One region of the Paenibacillus sp. FW101-FHT12H11 genome, then DNA from elsewhere that is predicted to be linked to it. Evidence: riboswitches for the same ligand, from Rfam matches in the RefSeq annotation. Region 1 holds a riboswitch; each other region holds the start of a gene.

Region 1 (3,195 bases):
AGCGCCAGTTTATCCAAATATCGTAGACGAACGAACAAAATTTCCTCTGTGGTGAGAGCCGAGAAAGCGTAATCGATCAATCCGATTCTCGATAATAGCAACGGGATTTCATGTTCAGTGATCTCTATCCGATGAATGACCGTACGCAACAATGGTTCTTGTTTTCTTCCATTGCCATGATTCACCCACTCATGCAAAGCCCTCGTTAATCCCGGAATATGCTTAAGCTCTGCCTGCGCATATTCCAACCTTGCTTTCCAATCACTATAGGACATAAGCCATGCTTCAACTTTTTCATAGGGGATGGACTGTTGAGTAAGATTCATCAAACACCCTCCCCAATTCCAAGAAATACTACAACTCTCCTTCCGCAAAACTGCTGAATGAAGTGCAAATCAATCCATGTTAATAAACATAATTCACGCTCCGTTTCTAATTGATCCATGACGATCATCCCTTCATTGTTATATTGGGGACAGCCGCATAATTACGTAAGTTAAAGGCACCATCCTCTTCATTTTACGAGAGCCTGTCCCATTTTGATTTACTTCAGACTCCGATTCACGACAACAATCTCCAGCATTCATCTTTTTTCTCTCCACCTCCTTTGGTACGGGATAATATTCCTATTTTCCCTTAGATTACCCCTTCATTTTACCTATTATTAGTTCGAATGGGGAGGGTGATCTTTTTGTCACCCTCTGTCATGATAATTTTGTCGAAAATCCCCGAATTTTCCCAAAGCTTGTTTCAATTTCAGTCCCATTAACTCACGTAGCATAGTGCTGATCATACAGACCTCTTCGTTTCGCCTTCTCAGCAGCTTCTCGAATGGATCGGGTGTCGAATTTACGAGTGATATGCCGAACGTGCGATTTTAGGGTGTTCGAAGTAATGCCAAGTAATTCTCTGATAATTGTCTGTCGATAGCCCAAGCCTATGAGTTGCAAAATTTCTTTTTCCGTAGGTGTGAGCATGCAATGCAATTCTTTTCGCTTTATAAGCTCGATCTCACTACGGATTATCGTCGCGACATCCGCATGGAGAGAGGACTGACGTCGGTGAGCTTCTCTGATCGCAACCGGTATGTCCATATAGTTGGACTTTGTAATATAATTGACCGCTCCGGCAACAACTGCATCGACCATGACTTCCGGATCATGTATCGAAGAAAGGACAATAATCGGTAACTCTTTATTTCTGAGAATCTCCGCTGCGGCGTCCAGCCCGTCTCGTTTGGGCGAATTCAAAATCATTTCCAAGATCATTACGTCTACGTCTAATTGTACACTCGCTCGAATCGCTTCCTCTTTTGTCGAAACGATGTTAGATAAATAAATATCTGGCTCGGATTCAAGCAACATAGCGAGTCGCTGTTGCCAAGCTAGGTCACCATCCGCCAGTAATACTTTGATACTCCCGTTCCTACGGATCATATCTTTTATCTCTACAGAAAAGCTTGTTTGTTTGTTCATAATCGATCACCTCTTTTATTTTCAAATGACAAAAAGACACGCCCTCTCACTGGCGTGCCTGCTTGTCATCTTGGTGTGGTTTGAGAGGGTAACCCGGCGATCATTGCACTAGTGCAGAAGACCCGTGGCTTTGCGTCCCTGTCTTTCGATCAGGTTTGCCTTTTTTCCTAGTCTATTCGACATATTGAATTAATTTATTTTACCATATTTCAATAGATGCCAAAAAGTTTGCTTGGTGTCAACCTTAGTAACGTATGTTCGAACATAGCGCAACCCACTTCTTCTTTCGGGGGTCTCGCCAACATTTTAACGAAAATATACGCTAAGCAAAGGCGAAGGCGCTGCCAACTTACCGGCAGCGCCTTATTGTTTATGCCGAACATGTTCAACTCAACTCGAGCTGCAACAGTTCGGCCCTTCACGGCTCAAGCCTTGATGGCACGTATCGCGGCAGACACCAGGTATTGTTCGACATTTGCGCCGGGAATCCAATCCTTGATGAACGTCTGGGATTCGTCTTTAGGTTCGATCTCAATTTGGGTAAACCCGCTTTGCGCAAGCATGGCTTCCAACTCCCCGATAGAGGAAGCTCCTGAAATACACCCTGAATAGATACGGTCGATATCCTGCTTGATTTCTTCCGGAAAATCGGCTGTTGCCACGACATCCGATATGGCCAGTCTGCCGCCGTCACGCAGCACACGGAACGCCTCGTCAAACACCTGCTGCTTCGATGGGGACAGATTAATGACACAGTTTGAAATAATCACGTCAACCGAGTGGTCCTGAACCGGCAGATGCTCTATCTCGCCCAACCGAAATTCCGTATTGGTAAATCCGCTTTTACTGGAATTTTCGCGGGCGCGGCTGACCATTTCCGGTGTCATATCTACACCAATGACGCGGCCGGAAGCGCCCACCTGACGGGAGGCAAGAAAGCAATCAAACCCGCCGCCGCTGCCCAGGTCCAGCACGACTTCTCCCGGTTGCAAAGCAGCAATGGCTTGCGGATTGCCACAGCCGAGGCCCAGATTCGCCCCATCTGGAACGGCTGTTAATTCTTCTGACGAGTAGCCCATTTTAGCGGAAACATCCGCGGCCGAACCACAGCAATCATTGGCTGGCGCTGGCTTACAACAGGACCCCGCCCCTACGTCCTGTAAGGCGATTTCTTTATACCGATTCCGAACGTTTTGACGAATTTGATCATTACTTACTTGATTCATGAAAGTTCACTCCTTAGTTTTTTATACATCAACAGCAGCTCGTAACGCAGCAAGCCGTTGGTGTTGCACGAATGATTGGCCGTCGGTTAAAGAATCGGACCGATTGCTTTTGCATAGCGTCTGACCATTTCCACGCTTCTCTAGCAGATCGTTCGATTTCCCTTTGGCGTTGTTTCATAAGCATTTCCGCAGCAAACCAATTGAGGTTCAAGTCGGTCCCATCCTTTTATCAAAAAATGTAAGCATTCAGTGTTTAAGGTGATGCAAAAGCTTTTTAACAACAAACTGCGCGTCCGGCCCCCCCCCCTTATGGTAGCAGAAGCAAAGGAACGCTGCCCTTCCAGCCCCACATAATAAAGTCCCGGAACGTCGCTTATGCCTGCTTGATGTAACGGCCTTCCTTCCGAATCCAGCGCGCCAATCGCTTGAAGGTAGGGAAGATACGGCCGGTAGCCTGTCGCAAAGATCACCGTATCTACCGGCTCTTTTGTCCC
Region 2 (3,195 bases), on a different contig from region 1:
ATGTCCGTTTGGGAGGTGCGATTCACAATGCTGTGTCCGCAGGCAAATACACAATTTTGTTTGTTACGTCCGTCCACGATCCAAATGGATACATTTTGCTCCGGATAAAGAGCGTAAACCATGAAACGGTTGCCAGGATAGATGGTTTCCACGTCCCGAAGATCCGTAATAATCACATTTCCTTCTGTATACGTATGTTTTGCAAGCATTTCACGGTATAGGGCATCCAATTCATAATACCGTTCTACCCGCTCCTTAACGTCAGGAAGCTCCATAATTTGATCGACCGTCATCACCGCGCAGTGATCCACAAGCTCTTCCATTAGCTGATAATTGCTAATTCGATAGTCCCGGTAACGTCCTAAACCCGTACGGGCATCCATGATGAACGATAATAAATCCCAACCCGTTGGATTCAAAATATCTTCTTTACTGAATTGTGCCGCATCCGCTTTATCTACGCCTTGCATAATATCGTCAATATCACCAAATGTTTCTTGCCCACCATAATAATCATAAACGACGCGTGCTGCGCTTGGTGCGATACGGGTTTCCCCTTTGAAAGCTACCTTCTCACCCATCCGCTCAAGTTCACTGGAATGATGGTCAAACCATAATCCGCAACCTGGAACATAAGGCACATTCGCCAAAATATCGTTCTCGGTAACCTCGATCAGACCATCCTGCATATCTTTGGGATGAACGAATTTCATTTCATCGACCATGTTTAGCTTTTTGAAAAGCATTGCGCATACTAAACCGTCAAAATCCGAACGCGTAATTAATCGCATAGCGCAAATCCCCCTACGAAGTTAGTACTTAAGAACTATGTATGAATATGTGTATCATTATATCAGCACCTGTCGATTTGTGACAATCATTTTGTCATTAGAGCTTTTGGGATAAAAAAAAGAACAGTTCGCCTAGATGGGCTGAACCGTTCTTAATTTGGACGTCAAAATTTGGTAGAGTCTAGTCATAAATGCTTCAATTTGTGGCATCGGAGGCATTTTCACAGAAAGCTTAACTTCGCCTTTCCAGTAGAAAATTAAAATGCTGTTGCTTCTCCCCTGAAACATTTCAACATCCCAACACGTCTCATTAAGTGCGTACTCTTCTAAATTAATCATTAGCTTCGGTCCATCCGAGGATGGCACCAAACGGGCAACATGATTGCCGCAAAGTGATGTTACTTTTTGCTCTTCATGTAAATCAGACTGCATGCTGCTTGGTCCTCCTTTTATCCATAGTTTATGAAAGTTATGACAGAGAAAAACCCCACCATAGTGTACCGATCGGAGGGGATCTAAGTTGAATACCCAATCGTTCGGCAGCTGGCTGGCAACGAGTTCGTTTATGAACAAGGTAGCCCCTTTAGCTTTGCGTCACTGACTTTCGTCAGTTTTGCCATTGTCGAGATGTGTTGTGAATTCTTGTACAAGAAATAACTACACTCTCAAGAATAAGGGATGTTGTTTTGAAATCGTATAGTTCGCAAGAACTATTTTTGCAATATCTATCAAAAAACTTCTTTTTTCGACCTATTTTTGGGCAGTGCTTGTAGATTATTGGCGCCCTTCCAGTAAAAGAGAGATCCCGCAAGGGTTACAAAAGCGATAACCAGATAAAGTGCAGTGCCCCCGTACGCTACGAGCAGAAAGCCGCCAACCCATGGTCCCATAAAATGACCTATATTGGTTAACGTTTGTGCTCCAAAATAAGTACCGCGCATATGCTCCGGCGCCAGTTTATCAATCAGCATGTTGGCCGCGGGGTAATTTAATATTTCGCCTAGTGTAAAAATCGCCATGGAAATAATCATGGGTACTAACGAATGCGAGAATGCAAAACCGATATCGCCTAAAGCAAACATCAAATTGCCAAAAATAATCGCTACAAGCGGCGAGTATTTATCAGAAATACGCGTAAGCGGTATTTGCATCGCAATAACCACAATGGCATTGACACTCATGAGGACTGCAAACATTTTCACACCTTCAGTGAAATTCTGCTCCAAATATTGCGATAGTGTCACCATGACTTGCGAGTAGCCGATAGCCCCTATAATTCCGCCAAGAATATAATAGCGAAACGTGACATCACGTTGAATGACCCGCAATGCGGAGACAAACGTAACAGGTTGTTTTTTCTCCCCTTCTATTTGCTTAATGCCAAAAACGATAAGGAGAACGTAGAGGGTAACCGCATAGATAAAATATACGATTCCAGTGAGTAGAAACGGCAATGCTCCATCCATCGTTGCAAAAAAAGCACCTAATAAAGGTCCAACAGCAACACCAACATTGATGGCCATGTATCTCATTGAAAACACACTGAGTCGCTTTGCCGGTTCGGTTAAATCCGCCATCAAGGCTTGCGAAACCGGTTCGTAGAAGGATCGGCACAAGCCGTTCAACATGTTCAGCATCATGAACAGTACCGGTAATTTCACGATACTAAAACCTACAAACACAACCGCCCATCCAAAAAGTGCAGCAAGCATGATGATGCGTCGGCCAAATCGGTCCGATAAATTGCCGCCGATAAAACCTCCGACTGTTCCTGCCAAAGCTCCCATTCCAATAACGACCCCGATCATTACCGCACTCATTGACGTATGTTTAGCCAAGTAAATCGCCAGAAAAGGCAGACTCATGGAAGACGCCGCTCTGGCCATGACCGTTCCTAAAATCAACGTATGTACAATCGGATGATACGAGCCAAGAAAACTACGTAATCGATTCATCTGTCAGAACTCCTCTCGCTGCTAATTTACCAAAGGTTAAGAAATGAGATCAAGAACTCATTATACACGAAAAACGGTAGTTCGTGTCCTTAATTATATTTTTTTGTCGAATAAAAAAAGGACTCCCCGAAGTCGAGCGGGGGCCCAGTTTTAACCATGTTTTGAGGCCTAGAATTTGAAGTTAACTTCTAATTCTGGGCTACTGTACCCGAATGATAATCAAAGGCATTGAGGGCGTTAATTCCATGAGTCAGGACGTAGCCTGCATTTGCAACACCGCCAACCAGCAGTCCTTCCATCAGTTCCTCCGCTGTCCCGCCTAACTCCTTGAATTTTCGCGTATGGTTGTCAATACTATAAGCACACCCATTCACATGTGCGATGACAACAGCGATCAACTGTTTCGTTTTGGCATCGATAGCGCCATCCGCCATGGCTTTAGACTGGAA
Region 3 (3,195 bases), on a different contig from region 1:
GTTTGCGATAAGCTGCTTTAATCAATCTATTCAAGCCGGACTCTTGAAGTCCCAACTCTTCGAGGAACATTGCTTTTTCTTCATCTTCGAGCTCAGCAATCTCGGATTCCACCTTCGCGCTGATCGAAACAACTTCGTTGTTTTCTTTCGCCGCGTATTCCTGAACGATTTTAACAAATGGATTCTCATCCGCTGTTGATACTTCGTCTTCGCTCACATTGGCCGCATAAAGAACCGGCTTCATGGTCAACAGGTGAAGGTCGCGAACAAGCAGCTTCTCATCGTCGCTCAAATCGATGCTACGCGCTGGCAGATCGTTGTAAAGAGCTTCCTTGATGCGTTCCAAACACTCAACCTCAGCAACAACTTTCTTGTCGCCGCCTTTCAGGTTCTTGCGGGAGCGCTCGATTTTTTTCTCAACCGACTCAATGTCAGCCAAAATCAATTCAAGATTAATCGTCTCGATATCGCCAATCGGATCTACTTTACCGGAGACGTGCGTAATATTATCATCCTCAAAACAACGGACAACATGCACAATGGCATCCACTTCACGAATGTGCGACAAAAATTTATTTCCAAGCCCTTCGCCTTTGCTCGCGCCCTTCACCAAACCCGCAATATCAACGAATTCGAAGGCTGTCGGAACAATGCTCTTAGGGACAATCATCTCTACCAGCTTGTGCAATCTCTCGTCCGGTACTTCAACTACCCCAACATTCGGATCTATCGTACAGAACGGATAGTTTGCAGATTCTGCCCCCGCCTGTGTAATTGCATTAAACAATGTCGATTTTCCTACGTTCGGTAGACCGACGATACCTGCTTTCAAAGCCATCGTAGTTACAACTCCTTAATTTTCGAAAATCATCCTTCTTATTATATAGTACTTGGAACGCAAAAAAAAGCCTGTAGGCTACTGATTAGCCGCAGACTTTTTTTCCAGTGCTTTTTTTGTTTCAATTTCCCGCTTCTGGACGAAGTACGTTTCAATCTGATTTTTTATAATAAATCCGCGCAGCGCGTTCGTTTTCTCATCCGGGATGCTGACAAAACTAGCACCGTAATAGTAGCCGTCATTCGTTTTTTCTTGCCGAACAATTTCCATTGTACATGGCACCAAAAAGCCCAAAATCAACTCCACTTCCAGTTGAGAGTTCTTTTGAATGACTTTTTCAAGCATAGCATTTTCACTGATCGTAAATCCTAAACCATTAATAGATAGATTTTTGATAGAGAATCGAATCGGTGTATCAAAATGATGTTTGAGCTTCTTGTTTCTATCCTGGAGCGCGAAAAGAAGCCCTTCATTCTTCACATCTACGCGAGGGAACTCCCGCTTTTCCGTGAACTTCCTGCGGTTTTCAGGGGGATTCAGAACAATCAACGAACCCTGCTCCTTGGCCACAACCACCGTATCCATAACAAACAGCCCGGATTTCGTATATACCGTCATTTTACACTTATCTCCCAGCGCAAAAACATGGTACTCCGGCAGCTCCACTTCAATGATGTCACCTAGTGCATAGGTCAACACGCCGGTGGCTACGAAATCTTCCTTGCTCAGCATCGCCTTGCTGTCAATCATTACATCAGCGTCGTACCCTTCTTTGCTGCCGTAAAACTTAGCAGATTTTTGTTTGCTGTTGCTAACCACTTTGTTGATCACCCCTCCCCGCGTTCCCTATAAAAAAATAGACTGCCCCTGCTTTGGGGACAGCCTATTACCTCAACCTGAAAAAGCATCGATTTTCGGTAACCAGGCTGTCGTAGTTCCATAGGAACCGTAGACCCTCGGCTTTGCGTCCTTACCTTTCGGTAAGTTTGCCATTATCGAACCTTGCAAATGATTTGTCATGCTTTGTCGTACAATATCGTGCTATATGGTCTAAAAGACCTACGTTATCTCTCATTATACGGATGGATTTCCCTATTATCAACTAAATCTCTTGCATACATCTGGTATTTGTTGTATGAATGTTAGAAGAATTAAATATCCACAACTTTTCGAGTTATACACATTGTTATCCACAGGTTGTTAACAACGAATACTTGTTCGATCCTTTGTTCACATGTGGATAAGATTATTTTTAGTGAGGTGTCCCCCTGTGGATGAATATAATGAATATAATGAACATATCCCGTGGATGAAAGCGGCCATAGAAGAAGCGCGTAAAGCCGAAGCCATTCGAGAGGTCCCGATTGGTGCCGTTGTTGTCTATCAAGGGGAAATTATCGGCCGCGGCTACAATCTTCGTGAAACGACGCTGGATCCGCTTGCTCACGCTGAGATGATTGCTATTAAGCAGGCCAGCGAGCATCTGCAAGCGTGGCGCTTGCTTGACTGCAAGCTTTACGTCACGCTGGAGCCTTGCCCCATGTGTGCCGGCGCGATTGTTCAAGCGCGCGTTCCGCAGGTGATCTACGGCACAACCGATCCCAAGGCCGGCTGCGCGGGAACGTTGATGAACTTGCTGCAGGAGGACCGGTTCAATCACCGGGTCGATGTGGTCAGCGGCGTGCTGCAAGAGGAGTGCGCGACGATGTTGACGCAGTTTTTCCGCAAGCTGCGCGGGAAGGAATAGCGCGTTAGCTCTGGCTTTGGCTTTGGACTTTGCCGTTGGCCGCTAGGCTGAGTGCGGTCTAGCTTCGCAAGCGGTCGCCTCGCATTGATATGCGAAAGGGAACTATGATCCCCTAATCGCCGGATCTTAAGTAATTTAGCGAGGAAGTGGGGACTGTGATCCGCTATTTTAGCATTTCTAGCCAAATTCTTGGTTAATTAGGCAAAATAGAGCCCATTTCCGTCTGTACCCTGGAAGTGTACGTTTTGGCTTAAATAACGTCCTGTAGCTCCCCATCGCACGATGCAGTTAGCTAATTTCAACTACAAGTTAAATCTTGCCACTCAAAGGTTGCGCCATATAAGGCTTCGTGCTATCATAATCTTTGCCATGCGCCCGTAGCTCAGCAGGATAGAGCAACAGTTTCCTAAACTGTAGGCCGGATGTTCGAATCATCTCGGGCGCGTATACAACCAAACGCCAGTTAACGGTATAATCCGTTGGCTGGCGTTTTTTTTCTGCCATCGTTTTTTTCTGCCATCTTGTATCGTAGCAGGCACATCCTCGGCTTGAAGCTCTGTTGATTGCCAACTGTAATATTTCTCGAAAATTCCTGCAAAAATTCAATTTT

Evidence for each region. A riboswitch is a leader RNA that binds a small molecule or an ion and turns the genes downstream of it on or off. The one in region 1 is predicted to bind cyclic di-GMP.
Region 2: it holds a riboswitch for cyclic di-GMP, as region 1 does, so the genes downstream of both, AC3WTJ_RS21705 (hypothetical protein) here and AC3WTJ_RS10835 (response regulator transcription factor) in region 1, are expected to answer to the same signal.
Region 3: it holds a riboswitch for cyclic di-GMP, as region 1 does, so the genes downstream of both, AC3WTJ_RS35740 (PilZ domain-containing protein) here and AC3WTJ_RS10835 (response regulator transcription factor) in region 1, are expected to answer to the same signal.

The regions. Positions count from the first base shown of each region.
Region 1 covers NZ_JBYTCO010000003.1:132,538-135,732, reverse strand. The annotation lists gene AC3WTJ_RS10840 (hypothetical protein) at 1-326, opposite strand, end outside; gene AC3WTJ_RS10835 (response regulator transcription factor) at 771-1,475, opposite strand; cyclic di-GMP riboswitch class I at 1,560-1,645, opposite strand; gene AC3WTJ_RS10830 (arsenite methyltransferase) at 1,901-2,701, opposite strand; gene AC3WTJ_RS10825 (hypothetical protein) at 2,730-2,912, opposite strand; partial or broken gene AC3WTJ_RS10820 (flavin-containing monooxygenase) at 2,948-3,195, opposite strand, start outside.
Region 2 covers NZ_JBYTCO010000006.1:422,699-425,893, reverse strand. The annotation lists gene AC3WTJ_RS21710 (exopolyphosphatase) at 1-791, opposite strand, end outside; gene AC3WTJ_RS21705 (hypothetical protein) at 924-1,223, opposite strand; cyclic di-GMP riboswitch class I at 1,327-1,419, opposite strand; gene AC3WTJ_RS21700 (MDR family MFS transporter) at 1,520-2,746, opposite strand; gene AC3WTJ_RS21695 (carboxymuconolactone decarboxylase family protein) at 2,935-3,195, opposite strand, start outside.
Region 3 covers NZ_JBYTCO010000017.1:57,298-60,492, forward strand. The annotation lists gene ychF (redox-regulated ATPase YchF) at 1-838, opposite strand, end outside; gene AC3WTJ_RS35740 (PilZ domain-containing protein) at 917-1,669, opposite strand; cyclic di-GMP riboswitch class I at 1,752-1,839, opposite strand; gene tadA (tRNA adenosine(34) deaminase TadA) at 2,094-2,585, shown strand; tRNA gene AC3WTJ_RS35750 (tRNA-Arg) at 2,957-3,030, shown strand.